DNA from 3 places in the Kitasatospora sp. NPDC059973 genome. Region 1 is predicted to be linked to each of the others. Evidence: riboswitches for the same ligand, from Rfam matches in the RefSeq annotation. Region 1 holds a riboswitch; each other region holds the start of a gene.
The links. Region 1 has a riboswitch for cobalamin ahead of ACFWA9_RS37960 (HoxN/HupN/NixA family nickel/cobalt transporter). Riboswitches for the same ligand answer to the same signal wherever they lie in the genome.
Positions count from the first base shown of each region.

Region 1 (4,889 bases):
GCGAGATGTCCGCGATCCAGCCGCTCACCGGGTCGGTGAGGTCCAGCTTCTCGTGCAGCACGGCGACCAGCTCGATGGTGCCGATGATGAACGCCACCGCGATCGACAGCCCAGTGATGGTCAGGTTGTAGTACACCTTGCGCACCGGGTTGGAGAACGCCCACTGGTACGCGAAGTTCATGAACGTCCCGTCCAGCGTGTCGAACAGGCTCATCCCGGACGCGAACAGCAGCGGCAGGCAGACGATCGCGTACCAGGGCAGCCCGGCGGCCGCGCCGGAGCCGGCCATCACCATCAGGGTCACCTCGGTCGCGGTGTCGAAGCCGAGGCCGAGCACCATGCCGACCGGGAACATCTGGCCGGGCCGGGTGATCGAGCGGGTCGCCCGGTTCAGCACCCGGGCCATCAGACCGCGCGAGTTGAGGTGCTCCTCCAGCTCGGCCTCGTCGAACCGACCGGCCCGCATCGACCGGAACACCTTGAGGATGCCGAACAGCGCCGCCAGGTTGAGCGCGCCGATCAGGTAGAGGAAGACACCGGACGCGGAGGTGCCGACCACACCGAGCCACTGGTGCGTGGTGGACTCGTCGTCCATCAGCGTGCTGGCCAGCTGGGCGCCGCCCGCCACCAGGGCGGCCATCAGGACCACCATCGAGGAGTGGCCGAGCGCGAACCAGAAGCCCACCGAGACGGGCCGCTTGCCGTCCGCCATGAGCTTGCGGGTGGTGTTGTCGATCACCGCGATGTGGTCGGCGTCGAAGGCGTGCCGCATGCCGAGGGTGTAGGCGGTGATGCCCAGGCCCACCCCGAAGACCTGGGTACCGACCTCGTACTTCTCCGGGGCGACCAGGAAGATCAGCGTCCCGAACGCCACTACGTGCATGGCCAGGATCACCCCCATCAACCCGGCCGTGCGGAGGGTGTCCTCGCGCCGCCAGCGGAAGCTCGGCAGGGCGGAGGACGCCGCGGGAGCAGCGGCGGTTTCGGGCAGGGTCATCTTCGGATCACGCTCCAGCACCTCGTGGAAAGACGTTCGTGAGATGCCGTGGCCGGTCTCCTGGCTGACGGGGCTTCCGGATCCGCCTTCCCAGGCGCGCGAGGCGCCCAGTGGCGTCGTGGATACGGACGACTCCCCCGATCACAGTGGCGAGGGCCGCTCCGGACTCCGGACCCTGAGGGTCCGTCACCGGTCTTCCCGAACACCACGGCGGGCAACACCGTAGGGGGCCGCACCTCACCCTTGCAAGGCTGCGCACCTGCGCAGGTGTCCAGGATCACAGCCACGGGCTGCAACAATGTCCGCATGCATCTCGTACCGGCCGACCGCGCGGGCCACCGCACCATCGACGGGCACCGGGTCTGCGAGGCCATCGCCGCGATCGGCGACCCCGGGCACGTCCGGTCCTGGGCGGAGCGGTTCTCGCTGCTCGCCGACCCGGGGCGGCTCGCCCTGCTGCTCGCCCTGCACCGGGCCGGCCCGCTCGCCGTCACCGACCTGGCGGTCGCCACCGGCATGCGCGACCCGGCCGTCTCGCAGGCGCTGCGGCTGCTGCGCACCGCAGGTGTGGTCACCGGCGACAAGGACGGCCGCGTGGTGCGCTACCGGCTCGTGGACGAGGCCCTGCGCCCCCTCCTCGACGAGTGCGCCGCCGCGGACCACCACGAGCACGGCGAGCCCGCCACCGGGAGCGACGCCACCGGCGGCGAGCCCTCCGCACCCCGGGCCGCCGCGGCCGGCTGACCGGCTCCCGGCTGAGGGGCTCCCGGCTGACCGGCTCCGCCCGCGGAACACCGACCCGGCGCCCCGGGCCGTCGCGCCCGGGGCCCGCCTCACCCCTCCCGCACCAGCCGTTCGAAGCGCTCCAGCGAGCGCCGGGCCAGCGGGTTTGTCGCGGGCCGCAGGGCCCGGTCGAGCAGGCCCGCGCCGGGGAGCCGGAACGCGCCGAGGAAGGCGAAGCGGGTGCCTCCGGCCTCGGGGCGGGCCGCCATCCCGCCCAGCAGGAAGCGGCTGCGCATCAGGCACCACCCGGGCGTCAGCTCGACGTCGAAACGGGCCCGCAGCCGGGTGTGGCCGGTCACCAGCGCCTCCGTGCGACCGTCCGCCGGACTCCCGGCCACGCGGACCGACCGGATGTCCGGCAGCCAGCGCGGGAGCCCCTCCTCCAGGTCGGCCGCGGCCGCCCAGACCCGCTCGAACGGCGCGTCGATCAGCGCCTCCCGGACGGCGGCGCCGGGGGTGACGGCGGCGATCACATGCAGCCGGCGGACCGGGTCGAAGGCCGCCGTCGGCCAGGGAATCGGTGCGCTCACTGCTGCCACGCCCTTCGAAAGCCGAGCCGGGCCCGGGAGAGCCGGGACTTCACGGTGCCGGGTGCCACGCCCAGCAGTTCTGCGGTGGACCGCTCGTCGAGCCCCTCCAGGTCGCGCAGCACCAGCACGGCGCGGTGCTCCGGCGTCAGCCGGGCGAGGACGTCCTGGATGTCGGTGGCCAGCTGCGGGTCGCCGGGGCGGGGCAGCTCCGAGAGGTCGGCCGGGACGCAGCGGGCGACCCGCCGGACGTGCCGGACGGCCTCCCGCACGGCGATCGAGCGGACCCAGCCGAACAGCGCGGCCGGGTCCTGGAGCTGGCCCAGCTTGCGGAAGACGGCGATCAGCGCCTCCTGCGTCGCGTCGGGGCCGTCGTCCAGCGCGATCGGACCGCAGAGCCGGCGGACGTAGGGCGCGACCAGCTCCAGCAGCTCGCTGACGGCCAGTTGGTCGCCGCGCTGGGCGGCACGGACCAGGCCGGCGAGCCGGTCGGCGGTTCGGGTGTCGGGACCATCCACACCCGCATCAGAGGCGCCGGACCGGCCGGACGTTCCCTCCCTCCCCCGACTTCCCGCTGTGACGCTCGTCACGGGAACGTCCGGCCGGGCGGGCCTCTCCTGCGGGGTGACCCACCGTCGGAACCCCGGAGGACCATCGTGAACCGTCGCCGTACCGCCGCCCTCGCCGTCGCCGGCCTGCTCGCCGCCGACGCCCTGCTGCACGTCTACTGGGCCACCGGCCGCACCTGGCCGGCCGCCGACCCGGCGTCGCTCTCCCGGGCGGTGCTCAACGCCGAGGTGCCGTTCACCCCGCCGGTCGTCCTGCCGCTCGCGGCGCTGCTGTTCTCCGGCTCGGCCCTGGTGCTCGCCCGCGGCGGCCTGTTGGACGGCGCGGCCCGCCGGCTGCCGGCGGTGGCACTGCGCTGGGGGCCGCGCGCGGTGGCCGCCGGACTGCTCGCCCGCGGGCTGGCCGGGCTGCTCTGGGCCACCGGGGTCGGCGTCGACACCGGCTCGGCCTTCTACCGGCTCAACCTGGCGTTCTACACCCCGCTCTGCCTGGCCGCCGCCCTGGCGGTCGCCCGTACCGGGGCGGACGGCTGACCGCGCCCCTCCCCCGGCAGCCCCGCGACCGCCCCCGGTGCCGCCCGGACGGCGCCGGGCAGCCGGCGCCGCCTCAGGCCCGCTGGCAGGTGGGGCACCAGAAGAGGTTGCGCGCGGCATGCGCCTCGGTCCGGACCTCGGTGCCGCAGACCAGGCAGGGCATGCCGGCCCGGCGGTAGACGTAGACCTCGCCGCCGTGGTCGTCCACCCGCGGCGGACGGCCCATCGCCTCGGGGGTGTGCTCGGGTCGGACGGTGTCGATCCGCCCCGCGCCGACGCCCTCGCGCATCAGCGCGACCAGGTCGGCCCAGACGGCGTCCCACTCGGCCCGGCCGAGGTCGCGCCCGGCCCGGTGCGGGTCGATGCCGTGCCGGAACAGCACCTCGGCGCGGTAGACGTTGCCCACGCCGGCCAGCACCTTCTGGTCCATCAGCAGTGCCGCGATCGTCGTCCGGCTGCCGGATATCCGCCGCCAGGCCGGCTCCGGGTCGGCGTCGGCCCGCAGCGGGTCGGGGCCGAGGCGCGCCGCGACGGCGGCCTTCTCGGCGTCGGTGATCAGCGCACAGGTGTTGGGACCGCGCAGATCGGCGTAGGCGTCGTCGTTCGCCAGGCGCAGCCGGACCAGGCCGACCGGCTCGGGCGCGGGGCCCTCCCCGAAGGCGAACCCACCGTAGAGGCCGAGGTGGATGTGCACCCAGGCGTCGTCCTCGAAGCCGAGGAAGAGGTGCTTGCCGATGGCCTCCGCCCCGGTCAGCACCTGCCCGTCGACCAGCTTCGCGCCGTCCGCGAACCGGCCCTGCGGACTGCTCGCACGGACCGGGCGGCCGCCGAAGGCCCTGGCGTTCTCGGCGGCGAGGCGGTGGATGATGTGGCCTTCCGGCACGGGCGTCAGCTCCCCCGGGTGTGCGACAGGATGCCCCCATCATCGCAGCCCGCACCGACAGGCCCGGCCGGGCCGCCGGCCGTCGCGGGCTCCCGGAAGGCGGTACCGAATCCGCGCGCGGGGCAGCGCCGGAGCCGCCCGGAACAGCCCCGGGCGGCCCGGGCGGCCCGGGCCTCAGCGGACCGGGATGCCCATCAGCCGGGCCAGGATCACCCGGTCCAGCTCGGCGGCGGTGGCCGCGACGTCCAGCTGGGAGTTGTCGATGATCGGCAGCCCGGAGTTGTACCAGCCGGCCATCCGGCCGTGGATCCGGGCCACCTCCTCGTCGCTCAGCCGCCGGTTGCCACTGCGCCGGGCGTTGCGGCTCAGCACGGAGTCCAGGCTGGGCAGCAGCACGACCGGGATCATCCCCGGGCCGATGTGCCGCTTCCAGCCGCCGAGGCCGATCGCCGGGCGGTCCGGGAAGACCGCGTCGTCGATGATGCAGGAGATGCCGTTGGCCAGGTAGTTGCGGCAGGCGAAGCCGCAGGTGCGGCGGGCCAGCCGGTACTGCGCCTCGGAGGCGTTGTTCCAGCCGGACTGCGGGTTGGCGAAGCCGG
Region 1 covers NZ_JBHWUI010000293.1:241-5,129, forward strand. Annotated here, with positions in the region: gene ACFWA9_RS37960 (HoxN/HupN/NixA family nickel/cobalt transporter) at 1-997, opposite strand, end outside; cobalamin riboswitch at 1,030-1,222, opposite strand; partial or broken gene ACFWA9_RS37965 (ArsR/SmtB family transcription factor) at 1,304-1,642, shown strand; gene ACFWA9_RS37970 (SRPBCC family protein) at 1,831-2,310, opposite strand; gene ACFWA9_RS37975 (RNA polymerase sigma factor) at 2,307-2,825, opposite strand; gene ACFWA9_RS37980 (DUF3995 domain-containing protein) at 2,964-3,407, shown strand; gene ACFWA9_RS37985 (Fpg/Nei family DNA glycosylase) at 3,481-4,290, opposite strand; partial or broken gene ACFWA9_RS37990 (AAA family ATPase) at 4,465-4,889, opposite strand, start outside.

Region 2 (6,988 bases), on a different contig from region 1:
CGCCGTCGCCGCCGCCGACCCGGCGCTCGTCCAGGCCCCGGCGCAGCAGCTCCAGCAGTTCGCTGTCGGCGACCGGGCCGGCCACCAGGTGGAGGAAGGAGAGCAGCTGCGGCGCCTGGTCGACGGCCTGCCCGGCGAGTACCGCGAACACGCCGCGCAGGGCGGCGGGCGGCACCGGGGCGAGCAGCGTCCAGGCGTCGAACAGGGCGGACCAGCCGCGGACCACGGCCTCGTCGTCGTGCTCCCAGGCGTGCAGGCGCCAGCCGGGGGCGGCGCCGCCGTCCCGGGCCTCGACCAGGCCGACCAGCAGGGCCTGGCCCCAGGCCTTGCCGGCGGCGCCCACCGTCATGGCGAGGGCGCGGCCCGCGTCGCGGGCGTCCTCGGGGAGCAGCTCGCCGCGCTTGTCGACCTCGGCGAGTTCACCGGCCCAGCGGGCGATGCGGACGGCGTCGATCAGCATCCGACGGGCCAGCGGGGCGAGCTCGGCGGGAGCGGGGAAGCCGTCCGGCACCGGGACCCGGCCACGGCCGGGGGCTGGTGCGGGGCCTCGTCGGCGGGGTACGCCGGAGCCGCCCGGCCTGGCGCCGGCGGGGCGGTGGGCAGTTCCGGGGAGACGGGTCACCGTCGCACCGGAGCCGATCGTCGGCGGGAGCTGGGCATCACGGTCGCGCGGATTCCGAGACGTCACGTCGAGCAGTCTTCCCCTTGTACCGGCCTTCTGTCACATCCGATCGGCCCCGACTCCCGACAGGTGGTCGCAGGGGGTCGACAAGATCGGGCAACAGAGGCCAAACCGCCTGGCCGGATCTGTGTGACGCGGACACGCCAGCCTGGGGAAAGACGGGGCGGACGGGGTGCGGGAAGGGGCCCGAGAAGCTGTCCGGAACACGGCTGGGGCCGCCCGCGACGGGCCTCAGAGCAGCGGGGTGAGCCAGCGCCGCAGGTGCTCCTCGTAGCGGTCGGGGTCGGCGTTCCACAGGCCGGCGTGCTCGCCGCCGGGGACGGCCTGGAGGCCGACCACGTCGGAGCGGCGGTGGGCCAGCCGGGCGGCGGCCTGCCAGGGGGCCAGCGCGTCGTCGGGCCCGTGCAGGAGGAGCGTGGGCACCCGCAGGTCGGTGCCGTCCGCGAGGCGGGCGAAGTCGGCCAGATCCACGCCGGCCCGGCCCTCGGCCGCGAGCGCGCCCAGCTCGGCGGCGGCGCCCCGGTAGCCGGCCCGGGCGGCGCCCCGGCGCGCGGTCGCCGACCAGTCGAGCACGGGCGAGTCCAGCACCAGGCCGCGGATCGAGGAGGCCCAGGCGGAGCGGGCCGCGGTCTGCAGGACCATCGTCGCGCCGAGCGACCAGCCGTACAGGATGACCCGCCCGGCGCCGCTGTCCAGGGCCAGCCGCAGGGCCGCCTCGACGTCGCGCCACTCGGTCTCGCCGAAGTGGCCGAGGCCGTCCGGGGAGGCCGGCGCGCCCTCGTCGCCGCGGTAGGTGACGGCCAGGACGGGCAGCGCGAGCCGGTGCAGGACGGGCATCACCGGGAGGGTCTGCTGCCGGTCGGCGCCGGGGCCGTGCACCAGGATCACCCAGGTGCCCCGCTTGCCGTCCAGCCGCCAGGCGGGCAGCGCGCCCAGCTCGCCCTGGACGGCGGTCTCGGTGTACGGCAGGCCGAGGGCGCTGGTCGGGTCGCCGAGATGGACGCGGGGCGTGAAGCGGACCGCGGTACCGGGGGCCAGGGTGCCGCGGTCGGCGCGGACCAGCCGGCGGCTGACGCCCCGCTCGTCGGCGTGCAGGATCTCGCCGACCACCGCGTGCCCTCCGTCGCCCCACTCGACGGCCCAGCGGCCGGGGCGGGCGCTCTCGGCGCCGCGGGTGAAGGTGGCCCGTCCGGCGGCGAGGGTCAGCACCACGACGGGGCCGGCGGCCCGCTCACGGCCGACCGCCGGGCGGACCATCCGCTCGGAGGCCCTCCGGCCGATCAGCAGGACGGCGGCCCCGGTGCCGACGGCGGCGGCCGCCACGGCGGCTGCGGTTCCCCAACGCATATCGCTCCCCGCTCTGTTGGTCGCGGACTGGGCAGTCTGCCCACCAGTCCACTCGCGGGGGCGCCACCCGGCCACCGGACGCGGCCGTCCGGGTCACGGCGGCGCGGGTCCTGGCCGGGTCACCGCGGCACGGGTCTTGGCCGGGTCACCGCGGCACGGGTCTTGACCGGGTCACCGCGGCACGGGAAGCGGCTGCGGGAAGCGGCGGCGCGGTTCTCGGCCCTCTGGTCACGGCGGCACGGGAAGCGGCAGAGGGAGAGGGCAGGGAGGGGGGAGGCGCCGCGCGGGGGGCGGCGCGGTACCGGCCCGTCAGACCGGGATCTCGGTCTCCAGGCGCTCCAGCAGCTCCCAGAACCGCTCGCCGAGCGGCCGGGCCGCCGCCGCGCGGGTGTCCGCCGCCGGAGCCGGGGAGCCCCAGCTGCCGGCGCCCCAGTGGGAGGTGACCTGGTACTCGTTCTGCAGCGCCGTCAGCACGGCGGTGAGGTCGCCCTCGTGCACCGGCACGATCCGACCGATCGGCCGGAGCTGCGCCTGCCACCGGCCGTCCACGCACTGCCGCAGCCGCCGGTCCAGCTCCTGCGCCCGGCCGGTCACCGCGACCAGCTCGCGCAGGGTCGTGCCGAGCACCTGGGCCAGCGCGTAGGTCTGCTCCTGGTCGCCGTCCCACTGACCGGTCGCCTCGGCCCGCTGGTACCGGTCCAGTGCGAGGCCGATCCGGTGGGCCGCGCTCTCCTGGTTGAGCTCCCGGGCGACCCGGAAGTCCCGCAGCCGGGCCGGGCGGACGCCCATCAGCTGGGCCGGCGGGCACCAGAGCGCCCGGGCCAGGGCGATGAACTCGTCCTCGGCGGGGCGCAGCTCGCCGCTCTCCCAGCCGAGCACGTGGGAGGGCAGCAGCCGGACGCCGTGCGCGGCCATGCCCTCGACCACCTGCTCGGGGGTCAGCCCGAGGCCGGCGCGGTGCGCGCGGGCGGCCGCGGGCGAGAAGGGCACCGGGGGCACGGCGGGTGGCTGTCTGCGTCGCATGGCCCGACGGTAGGGGGTGGTCCGGCCGCCCCCCAGCCGCCGAACACACGAAGCGGGCCCGGAGGCTCCTCCGGGCGACTGGACGATCGCACAGGCTGTCATGCCCCTGCGGGGGGTGCCGATCGGAGGTAGTGACGGGGTCGGGCGGCCCGGCTCCGCTGTGACCAACCCCTCCGTGACCTTGGTTGACGCACGGTTCGGCCGCGTGATGGGATCCTTCAGCCAAACGGAGGCATGCAGAGGAAGCCGGTGCGAGTCCGGCGCGGTCCCGCCACTGTCACCGGGGAGCACACTCGGAGTCCCTCCTCCGCCGGCCACGGCGCCGGAGGGGGCCCACCGCGGCGGGCCGTCAGAAGCCGCCGCCGGGCCCGGGGGTGCGTTCGACCCGGAAGCCAGGAGACTCTCGCCCCCGGTACGTCGATCCAGGGCGCGGACCCTGAGTGAGGACACGCACGCGATGCAGGCTGCCCCGACCTTCCGAGCCCTCTGCTGTCCACCGTGCGCCCGCTGACCCGCGCCGCCGCCTTCGCCCTGGGGGCCGCGGCCGGGTACCTCGCCGACGCCCGCTTCGCCGACCCGCGCCGCGGCCACCCGGTGGCCGTCTTCGGCGGTGCGGCCGGCCGGCTGGAGCGGCGGATCTGGCGGGACGACCGCGCCGTCGGAACGGCTTTCACGGCGCTCTGCGTGGGCACCGTCGCGGCCGGCGCGCTGGCGGCCGACCGCACCCTGGGCCGCCGGCCGCTCGGGCGGGCCGCGCTGGCCGCCGCCGCGACCTGGACGGTGCTCGGCGGCACCTCGCTCACCCGCGAGGCCCGCACGATCGGACGCTCGCTCGCCGCGCACGACCTGACGGCGGCGCGGCAGCGGCTGCCGCACCTGTGCGGGCGGGACCCGAGCGCCCTCGACGAGGGGCAGATCGCCCGCGCGGTGGTCGAGTCGGTCGCCGAGAACACCGCCGACGCCGTGGTCAACGCACTCGTCTGGGGCGCCCTCGCGGGCACGCCCGGGCTGCTGGCGTTCCGCGCGGTCAACACCCTGGACGCGATGGTCGGCCACCGCTCGCCGCGCCACGCCCGGTTCGGCTGGGCCTCGGCGCGGCTGGACGACGTGGCGGGCTGGCCGGGCGCGCGGCTGACCGCGCTGCTGACCGTCGCCGCCGCGCCCGAGCCCCGGACGGCCTGGCGGGTCTGGCGCCGGGACGGCTCCGCCCACCCCAGCCCGAACGCGGGCCAGGCCGAGTCGGCCTTCGCCGGCGCGGTCGGCGTGCGGCTCGGCGGCACCCTGCGGTACGGCGCCCGGGTCGAGCACCGGCCGGTACTGGGCGGCGAGCTGCGACCGGTGACGGTGGACGACATCGAGCGCGCCTGCCGGCTCTCCCGCCGGGTGGGACTGCTCGCACTGGGTACGACCGTCGCCGGGCACGCCGTCGTGCAGGCACTCAAGGCGGGGACGAGAAGGGGGAGCGCATGAGCAACGCACTGCTGGTCGCCGGGACGACCTCGGACGCCGGCAAGAGCGTGGTCACCGCGGGCATCTGCCGCTGGCTGGCCCGGCAGGGCGTCGCCGTGGCGCCGTTCAAGGCGCAGAACATGTCGCTGAACTCCTTCGTCACCGCCGACGGGGCCGAGATCGGCCGCGCCCAGGCGATGCAGGCCCAGGCGGCCCGGGTGGAGCCCGAGGCGGCGATGAACCCGGTGCTGCTGAAGCCCGGCGCGGACGGCCGCAGCCAGGTGGTGCTGCTCGGCCGGGCGGTCGCCGAGGTCGGCGCGCTGGACTACCGCGACCGCAAGCCCGTCCTGCTGGAGCGCGCCCTGGAGTGCCTGGCCGACCTGCGCCGGCGCTACGACGTGGTGGTCTGCGAGGGCGCCGGATCGCCCGCCGAGATCAACCTGCGGGACCGGGACATCGCCAACATGGGCCTGGCCACCGCCGCCGGCCTGCCGGTCGTGGTGGTCGGCGACATCGACCGCGGCGGCGTGTTCGCCGCGATGTACGGGACGCTGGCGCTGCTGTCGGAGCAGGACCAGCGCCATGTGGCGGGCTGGTTCGTCAACAAGTTCCGCGGCGACGCGCGACTGCTGGCGCCCGGGCTGGAGATGCTGCGCGAGCTGACCGGCCGTCCGGTGCTGGGCACCCTGCCGATGCTGTCCGGGCTCTGGCTGGACGCCGAGGACTCCCTGGACCTGACCACCGTGGTGGACCGCGCCGAGGGGCGCGGGCCGCTCGGCGCCGACGTGCTGCGGGTGGCCGTGGTGCGCTTCCCCCGGCTGTCCAACTTCACCGACGTGGACGCGCTGGCCCAGGAGCCCGGGGTGCTGGTCCGCTGGGCCACCCGGCCCGAGGAGCTGGCCGACGCCGACCTGGTGATCCTGCCCGGCACCCGGGCCACCGTCGCCGACCTGGCCTGGCTGCGCGAGCGCGGCCTGGAGCCGGCCCTCAGGGCCCGGGCCGCGGCCGGGCTGCCGGTCCTCGGCGTCTGCGGCGGCTACCAGATGCTCGCGCGCGCCATCCACGACGACGTCGAGTCGAAGGCCGGTGCCGTCGACGGCCTCGGGCTGCTCCCGACGCACGTCCGGTTCGGCGCCGAGAAGGTGCTCGGCCGGCCGGTCGGCGAGGCCTACGGGCAGCCGGTCCAGGGGTACGAGATCCACCACGGGATCGTCACCGTGGAGGGCGGAGAGGCGTTCCTGGACGGCTGCCGGGTGGGGGCGGTCTGGGGCACGACCTGGCACGGCGCGCTGGAGAACGACGGCTTCCGGCGCGCGCTGCTGCGCGAGGTCGCCGCTCTGTCGGGCCGGGCGTTCGTGCCCGCGCCGGACACCTCGTTCGCCGAGGCGCGCGAGGCCCGGCTGGACCGGCTGGGCGACCTGATCGAGGAGCACGCGGACACCGACGCGCTGTGGAAGCTGATCGAGGGCGGGGTGCCGGCCGCGGGTTCGCTGCCGTTCCTGCCGCCCGGGGCCCCCTTGGAGAATCATGAGTGACGTCCGCTACCCCTTCACCGCGATCGTCGGAATGGCCGACCTGCGGCTCGGGCTGCTGCTCAACGCGGTCTCCCCGGCCGTCGGCGGCGTGCTGGTGCGGGGTGAGAAGGGCACCGCCAAGTCGACCATGGTGCGGGCGCTGGCCGGTCTGCTCCCGTCCATCGCCGCCGTCGACGGCTGCCGTTTCGCCTGCGACCCGGCCGCGCCGGACCCGGCCTGCCCGGACGGCGCGCACGACGGCGCCGACGAGACCCACCGCCCGGCCCGGCTGGTCGAGCTGCCGGTCGGCGTCTCCGAGGACCGGATCGTCGGCTCGCTGGACCTGGAACGCGCGCTGGCCGAGGGCGTGAAGGCGTACGAGCCGGGCCTGCTGGCCCGGGCGCACCGGGGCGTGCTCTACATCGACGAGGTCAACCTGCTCCAGGACCACGTGGTGGACCTGCTGCTGGACGCGGCCGCGATGGGCCGCTCCTACGTGGAGCGCGAGGGCGTCTCGGTGCGGCACGCGGCGCGGTTCCTGCTGGTCGGCACGATGAACCCGGAGGAGGGCGAGCTGCGCCCGCAGCTGCTCGACCGGTTCGGCCTGACCGTGGAGATCGCCGCCACCCGGGAGCCGGCCGAGCGCGCCGAGGTGGTCCGCCGCCGGCTGGCGTACGACGCCGACCCGGCCGGGTTCGCCGCGCGGTTCGCCGAGGACGAGCGCGCGCTCGCCGGGCGGATCACCGCGGCCCGGGAGCTGCTGCCCGAGGTGGAGCTGACCGACACGGCGCTGCGCCAGATCACCGCCGTCTGCGCCGCCTTCGAGGTGGACGGGCTGCGCGCGGACATCGTGATGGCCCGCACCGCCGTCGCGCTGGCCGCTTGGGCGGGCCGGACTCAGGTGCTGGAGGAGGACGTCCGCAAGGCCGCGCAGCTGGCCCTGCCGCACCGCCGCCGGCGCAACCCCTTCGAC
Region 2 covers NZ_JBHWUI010000144.1:13,374-20,361, forward strand. Annotated here, with positions in the region: gene ACFWA9_RS30140 (hypothetical protein) at 1-511, opposite strand, end outside; gene ACFWA9_RS30145 (alpha/beta hydrolase) at 914-2,029, opposite strand; gene ACFWA9_RS30150 (transcriptional regulator) at 2,339-3,052, opposite strand; cobalamin riboswitch at 3,265-3,457, shown strand; gene ACFWA9_RS30155 (cobalamin biosynthesis protein) at 3,551-4,522, shown strand; gene ACFWA9_RS30160 (cobyric acid synthase) at 4,519-6,036, shown strand; partial or broken gene ACFWA9_RS30165 (ATP-binding protein) at 6,029-6,988, shown strand, end outside.
Region 2: linked by a shared signal. The riboswitch ahead of ACFWA9_RS30155 (cobalamin biosynthesis protein) and the one ahead of ACFWA9_RS37960 (HoxN/HupN/NixA family nickel/cobalt transporter) in region 1 are both predicted to bind cobalamin.

Region 3 (6,988 bases), on a different contig from region 1:
CAGCGAGGCCCGGGTCTCCGTCCAACCGCGGGTCTTCAGGCCGCAGTCGGGGTTGACCCAGAGCCGCTCGGCCGGGATCGCGGCCAGCCCGGCGCGGAGCAGCGAGGCCGCCTCCTCGGTGCTCGGCACCCGGGGCGAGTGGATGTCGTAGACGCCGGGGCCGACCTCGCGCGGGTAGCCTGCCCCGGCCAGCTCGTGGGCGACCTCCATGTGCGAGCGGGCCGCCTCCAGGGAGATCACGTCGGCGTCGAGCTGGTCGATGGCGGTCATGATCGCGCCGAACTCGGCGTAGCACATGTGGGTGTGGATCTGGGTGTCGGCGCGGACCCCGGAGGTGGAGAGCCGGAAGGACTCGGTGGCCCACTCCAGGTAGGCCGCCCGGTCGGCGGACCGCAGCGGCAGGGTCTCGCGCAGCGCCGGCTCGTCGACCTGGATGACGGCGGCGCCGGCGGCCTCCAGGTCGGTGACCTCGTCGCGCAGGGCGAGCGCGACCTGCCGGGCGGTGTCGCCGGTCGGCTGGTCGTCCCGGACGAAGGACCAGGCGAGCATGGTCACCGGTCCGGTGAGCATGCCCTTGACCGGACGGTCCGTCAGTTCGGCCGCGTAGCGGTACCAGTCGACGGTCATCGGGTGCGGGCGGGAGATGTCCCCGGCCAGCACCGGCGGCCGGACGTAGCGGGTGCCGTAGGACTGCACCCAGCCGTGCCGGGTGGCCAGGTAGCCGGTCAGCTGCTCGGCGAAGTACTGCACCATGTCGTTGCGTTCGGGCTCGCCGTGGACGAGCACGTCGAGGCCGGCCTTCTCCTGGTAGGCGATCACCTCGCGGACCTCGGCCCGCATCCGGTCCCGGTAGGTTCCGTCGTCGATGCGGCCGGCGCGCAGGTCGGCGCGGGCGGTGCGCAGTTCGGTGGTCTGCGGGAAGGAGCCGATGGTGGTGGTCGGCAGCAGCGGCAGACCGAGCCGGGCCCGCTGCGCCTCGGCGCGCTCGGGGTAGGCCGGGGCGCGGCGGGCGTCCTCGGGGGCGGTGGCGGCGACCCGGGCCCGGACGGCCGGGTCGCGGGTCAGCGCGGAGCCGGCGCGGGAGGCCAGGTCGGCCCGGTTGGCGGCCAGTTGGGCCGCGATGGTGTCGGTACCGTGGGCCAGGCCGCGGGCCAGGGTGGCGACCTCGGTGGTCTTCTGACGGGCGAAGGCGAGCCAGCGGGCGACCTGCGGGTCGAGGTCGCGCTCCAGGTCGGCGTCGAGCGGGACGTGCAGCAGCGAGCAGGACGGTGCGACGTCGACCCGGTCCGCCAGGCCGAGCAGCGTGCCGAGGGTGGCGAGGGACTTCTCCAGGTTGTTGATCCAGATGTTGCGGCCGTCCACCACGCCCGCGACCAGGCGCTTGCCGGGCACTCCGCCGGCGGCGGCGAGGTCGTCGAGGTTGGCGGCGCCGGGGCCGGTGAAGTCCAGGCCGATGCCCTCGATCGGGGCCTTGGCCAGGACGGGAAGGGCCTCGCCGAGCCGGTCGAAGTAGCTGGTGACCAGCAGTTGCGGGCGGTCGGTGGGCGCACCGAGTTCGCGGTAGACGCGGGCGGCGGCGTTCAGTTCGGCCGGGGTGCGGTCCTGGACGAGCGCGGGCTCGTCCAGCTGGACCCAGTCGGCGCCGGCCGCCCGCAGGTCGGCGAGGAGTTCGGCGTAGACGGGCAGCAGCCGGTCCAGCAGGGTGACCGGCCGGAAGTCGGCGGCCACGCCGGGGGCGGGCTTGGCGAGCAGCAGGTAGGTCAGCGGTCCGACCAGCACGGGCCGGGGGCGGTGGCCGAGGCCGAGCGCCTCACGGAGCTCGGATACCGGCTTGGCGGAGTTCGCGGCGAAGACCGTGTCCGGGCCCAACTCCGGTACGAGGTAGTGGTAGTTGGTGTCGAACCACTTGGTCATCTCCAGCGGTGCGACGTCCTGGGTGCCGCGCGCCATGGCGAAGTAGCCGTCCAGCGGGTCGGTGTCGACGGCGGCGCGGTGGCGGACCGGGATCGCGCCGACCGCGACCGTGGTGTCCAGGACGTGGTCGTAGAGCGAGAAGTCGCCGGTGGGGACTTCGGTGATGCCCGCGTCCGCCAGCTGCCGCCAGTTGGCGCGGCGCAGGACGGCGGCGGTGGCGTGCAGGGCGGCGGCGTCGACGCGGCCCGCCCAGTACCCCTCGACGGCCTTCTTCAGCTCCCGGTCGGCACCCTGCCTCGGGTAGCCGTACACGGTGGCCTGCGGGGTGGTGGAACTCGGTGACACGGAACTCTCCTTCGCGAGTCGCGCTGCGATCCCGGGAGAGCACGACGGCGTGGAGGTACGGCAGTGGGGGCACGGCACCGGGGTGGGCCCGCCCGCTCCGCCGACCCGCCCTCGAGGTCACCGAGATCACCGCGTGCGGGGTGCACGCGGGCAGTGGCAGGTCTTCGGACTCGCGGGCACGTCCGCCTGGCTTCCAGGCCGGACACCTACTGGCCGTCGCTTCCCGGGCCCGGCTGGGCCCAGTGCGTGTGACGGCGGTCGTTCCCACTCACCGCTGCGGGGCAGTCCCGGATTCCCACCGGGTTCCCTCTTGCGACGCCGTGGCTGGAGGACACGGCGAACCGACTGCACCGCCCACCCTAGGCCCATCGCCGGCGGCGCGTCAGTGATTGTCCGGATCGCGGATGGCCGGGGCGGCCCCGGTGGCCCCCGGCCGCCCGGGCAGTGCAGGTGGTGGTCGAGGCGGTGGTCGAGGACGAGCGCGTCAACAGACGAGCGCGTCAACAAGGACGTGCTGGTCCCCCTGGCCGAGGTGCTCGCCGCCGCGCACACCGTGCCGGCTTCCCCCGACGGCGGAATCAGCACATGCCGGCCCGTCGTGGCGACGGCCGAAAGGCCGGGTCGAGGGCGCGTGCATGACGTCACAGCGCCACCGGACCGGTCGCCCGCGGCCCACCCGGCGGTTCGCCCGGGACCGGCCGCGCCCGGCGGACGGGCAGCCGCGCGGCACAATCACTGTCATGCGGCACATCTTCCTCATCGGCATCGGGGCGGGCGATCCCGACCACCTCACCCTGCAGGCGGTCAAGGCCCTCGCCCGCACCGACGTATTCTTCATCCTCGACAAGAACGAGGAACGGCAGGACCTCATCCGGCTGCGCCGGCAGCTGCTGACCGAGCACGGCCGCCCGGGCCACCGCGTCATCGAGGTCGCGGACGCCGAGCGGGACCGCGCCACGCCGGCGTACACCGCGGCCGTGGACGACTGGCGCACCCGCCGGGCCGACCTGGTCGAGCGGCTGGTCGCCGAACACCTCGGCCCGGAGGAGACCGGCGCGTTCCTGGTCTGGGGCGACCCGAGCCTCTACGACAGCGTCATCGCCGTGATCGACGAGGTCCTGGCCCGCGGCAGCGCCACCTTCGGGTACGAGGTGGTCCCGGGCATCAGCAGCGTCTCGGCGCTCGCCGCCCGGCACCGCACCACCCTGACCCGGGTCGGCCGCCCACTGCAGATCACCACCGGCCGCCGCCTCGCCGAGGGCTTCCCCGAGCAGGTGGACGACGTGGTGGTGATGCTGGACGGGCGGGCCGCGTTCACCGGGATCGACCCCGAGGGGCTGGAGATCTTCTACGGTGCCTACCTGGGCACCCCGGACGAGATCCTCGCCGCCGGCCCCCTCGCCGAAACCGCCCCCCGGATCCGCGCGCTCCGCGACGAGGCGCGCGAACGCAAGGGCTGGATCATGGACACCTACCTCCTCCGCCGCTCCGGGAGCTGACCCACACCCGCCCCCGGGCCGACCGGCCCGGGGGCCCGGGCATCGCGACCGGGCTGAAGCGGCGCCACATCGGGGCCCAGAGCAGGCCGGCCCCGTCGCCGAGGCGGCCGGGCTGACCGATCAGTAGCGCGCGGCGCCCGTTTCACCTGGTGAGGCGGTTACCGGCAGCGGTACCACGGGAAGCGCCGGCCGCCGCGACGGACCGGGGAGGACGCCGACCCGCCGGCATCACCGGACGGCTACGAACCGGCCGGGGCCCCGCCGTCGTCCCGGTCGGCCACGTCCTCGGACCGCTCGCCGGCCACCCCGGCCGCCCCGCCGGCGCCCTCGCGCTCGACGGCCCACTCCGTACGGCGTTCGCGGGTCAGCACCCAGTCGGCGGCCCGGCGCGGCGCCGAGCCCGCCGAGCCGCTACGGGCGGCGGCGGCGCACACCCGCCGCAGCAGGGAGTTCAGCTGGGTGCGCTCACCGCGCGTCAGGGACACCAGCAGGTCGTCCTGCACGGCCGACGCGTCGCTGTGCAGGATCTCCAGCGCGAGCTGCCCCGAGGAGGTGAGCGTCAGCACCTCGTGCCGACCGCCGACCTGGACGAACAGGGACTGCACCAGGCCCGCCGCGACGAGATCGTCGAGGGTCTGCGCGGTGTCGACCGCACCCCCGTCGATCCCGGCGACCAGATCGGGCCGGGCGTGCGGGCCCAGCCGGGCCAGCGTGGAGAGGACGGACAGGTGCGCCGGGCTCATCCCCCGGAACTCCAGGCGCGCCGCCAGCAGGGCGTCCGCCGCCCGGCCGGCCGCCGACAGGAGGTGGACGGTCTGCTCGAAGGGACTCGACGATCCCTTCCCCCTGTCGTACACGTCGCATCCAATCGCTGGTGGAGGGCTGCACCACCTCCGGCGGGGGTCACGGGACCACCGACGCCATGCCACGCTGCCGAACGCCGATCACCGGAGGGCCGCGAAACCCGCTCGCGCGCCGCGCCGGGCACGGCGCCGCATCGCGCCGCACGGCGCACCGAGGCCAACGATAGCCGCGCCGCGCCGATCGGTCTACATCGATGTCGTCCGCGACATCCGCTCCCCCGCCGCCGGCGGCCGGCGCCGACAACGGCACCCGTCACCGGCCCGGCATGGCCCGCGCGGCGTACTCCACGTACTCGTGCAGCCCGTACGCCAGCCCCGGGATCAGCACCGACACCGCCACCACCGCCACCAGCCAGGCCACGCCCACCCGCCTCGCGCGACCGCGCGGTAGGACCGGCACCGACCCCAGCAGCGCCTCGACCCGCCGCGGCACCGGACCGGCGCCCACCGACAGCAGCGGGTTCCGGCTCCCGCCTGCCCGGGTGGCGGCGGACCCGGCCAGCGCCGCCCGCGCGATCGCCGCCGCCGCCAGCCGGCGGTCCCCCACCGACCCGGCCGCGGCCTCGTCGGCCCACCGTTCCAGGTGGGAGCCCAGCGCCTCCCGCAGGCCCCGCAGCGCCGGGTGCACCGCCGCCGCGAGGTCCGTGACGACGGAGAGCACGTGGTGGCGCCCCGCCAGGTGGGCCCGTTCGTGCGCGAGCAGCACCTCGCGCTCCGCCGGACCGAGTTCGCGCACCATGCCCGAGGTCACCACGACCCGCCCGGGGCGCCCGCGGAAGCCGGGCAGGGCGAAGGCCTCCGCGTCGCCGCCCGGCACCACCAGCACGTCGCCGTCGGCCACCCCGTCACCGGTGGACTCCCAGGCCTTCGCGAGCAGCGCGCGATGGGCCAGCCAGCGGCGCGCCAGCAGCACGGCCTGGACCGCCAGCACCACCCCGGCCGCGCCGGAGACCGGCACGACGGCCGGCCACCGCTCCAGCACGCGCGCCGGCGGCACCCGCTCCATCGAGGCGAGGAACGGCACGTGGAACAGCGCGACCAGCGCCGCCGCGGTGCCGCCCGCCAGCAGCACGGCCGCACCCGTCAGCGCCACGCACGCCTCGCGCGGCGGCAGGAGCGCGGCCAGCCGGCGGGCGGCGGGCGCCGCGCCCCACGGAGCCAGCAGCGTCAGCGCGACCAGGGCGAGGGCCAGGGTCATCCGCGGCCCTCTCCGTCCGGGGCCTCCAGCAGGAGGCGCCGCAGCACCTCCTCGTCCCCCTCGGACAGCGATGACACGAACCGCTTCAGCACCAGCTCACGGTGCGGGTCGCTCTCCAGTTCACGGCGCATCCGCCCGGCCACCAGACCGGCGGCGTCGGCGACCGGCGCGTACGCGAAGCCCCGCCCCGGGCGGCTGCGCTCCAGCGTCCCGTTCTCGTGCAGCCGGCCCAGCACCGTCGCCACCGTCGTCCGGGCCAGCCCCCGGTCGAGCGCCTCGTTGACCTCCTGCGCCGTCAGCGGCCGCTCGGCCGCCCACAGCACGGCCAGTACGTCCGCGACCAGCTCGCCGTGCGGCCGCCTCGTGTCCCGGCTGTCGTCCACCATGTCTCCCGTCCACGGCCGCGCCGCCGGGCAGACGTACAGCGAACCCGGCGACGCCCGCGCCCTCACCACGGCCGACTACATGGTCGTAGACGATCCGGTCGGATGTTCGTAAGGTATGCCTCACCCAACTGTACTGGCCCCACCGGCAGGGCAGACTGGCCGCAGGGGCGCCGCCCTGGGGCTTCACCATGGTGGCCGGGAGAGTCGGGAGTTCAGGTGTGACCGCGCATCGCGAGCCGTTCCTCTACATCGTCGTCTGCGCGTCGGGCATCGCCGGCGGAGTGGACGAGCTGATCACCGCCGCCCGCGCCGAGGGCTGGGGAGTCGGCGTGATCGCCACCCCGAACGGACTCGGGTTCATCGACCGGAAGGCCGTCGAAGCCCGGACCGGCTACCCGATCCGCTCCGCCTGGCGCATGCCGGGCGACCCCCGGCCGCTGCCCCCGGCGGACGCCATCGCGGTGGCGCCCGCCACGTTCAACACCATCAACAAGTGGGCCGCCGGCATCTCCGACACCCTCGCCCTCGGCATCCTCTGCGAGGCGTACGGCCTGGGCATCCCGGTGGCCGTCCAGCCCTACCTCAACGCCGCCCAGGCCGCCCACCCCGCCTACGCGGAGAGCCTGGCCCGGCTCCGGTCGATGGGCGTCCTGATCGGTGACGCCGCCCCCCACCAGCCCAAGGCCGAGGGGGCCGGCGCCGCGTACGACTGGACCCGGGTGCTCGACCTGCTCCGCCCGGTGATCGCCGCGGCGGGCCGGGAGTAACGGCCCGCCGCCACCG
Region 3 covers NZ_JBHWUI010000006.1:98,293-105,280, reverse strand. Annotated here, with positions in the region: gene metE (5-methyltetrahydropteroyltriglutamate--homocysteine S-methyltransferase) at 1-2,259, opposite strand, end outside; cobalamin riboswitch at 2,418-2,571, opposite strand; gene cobF (precorrin-6A synthase (deacetylating)) at 3,000-3,758, shown strand; gene ACFWA9_RS03325 (hypothetical protein) at 3,998-4,615, opposite strand; gene ACFWA9_RS03320 (M48 family metalloprotease) at 4,875-5,819, opposite strand; gene ACFWA9_RS03315 (BlaI/MecI/CopY family transcriptional regulator) at 5,816-6,205, opposite strand; gene ACFWA9_RS03310 (flavoprotein) at 6,394-6,972, shown strand.
Region 3: linked by a shared signal. The riboswitch ahead of metE (5-methyltetrahydropteroyltriglutamate--homocysteine S-methyltransferase) and the one ahead of ACFWA9_RS37960 (HoxN/HupN/NixA family nickel/cobalt transporter) in region 1 are both predicted to bind cobalamin.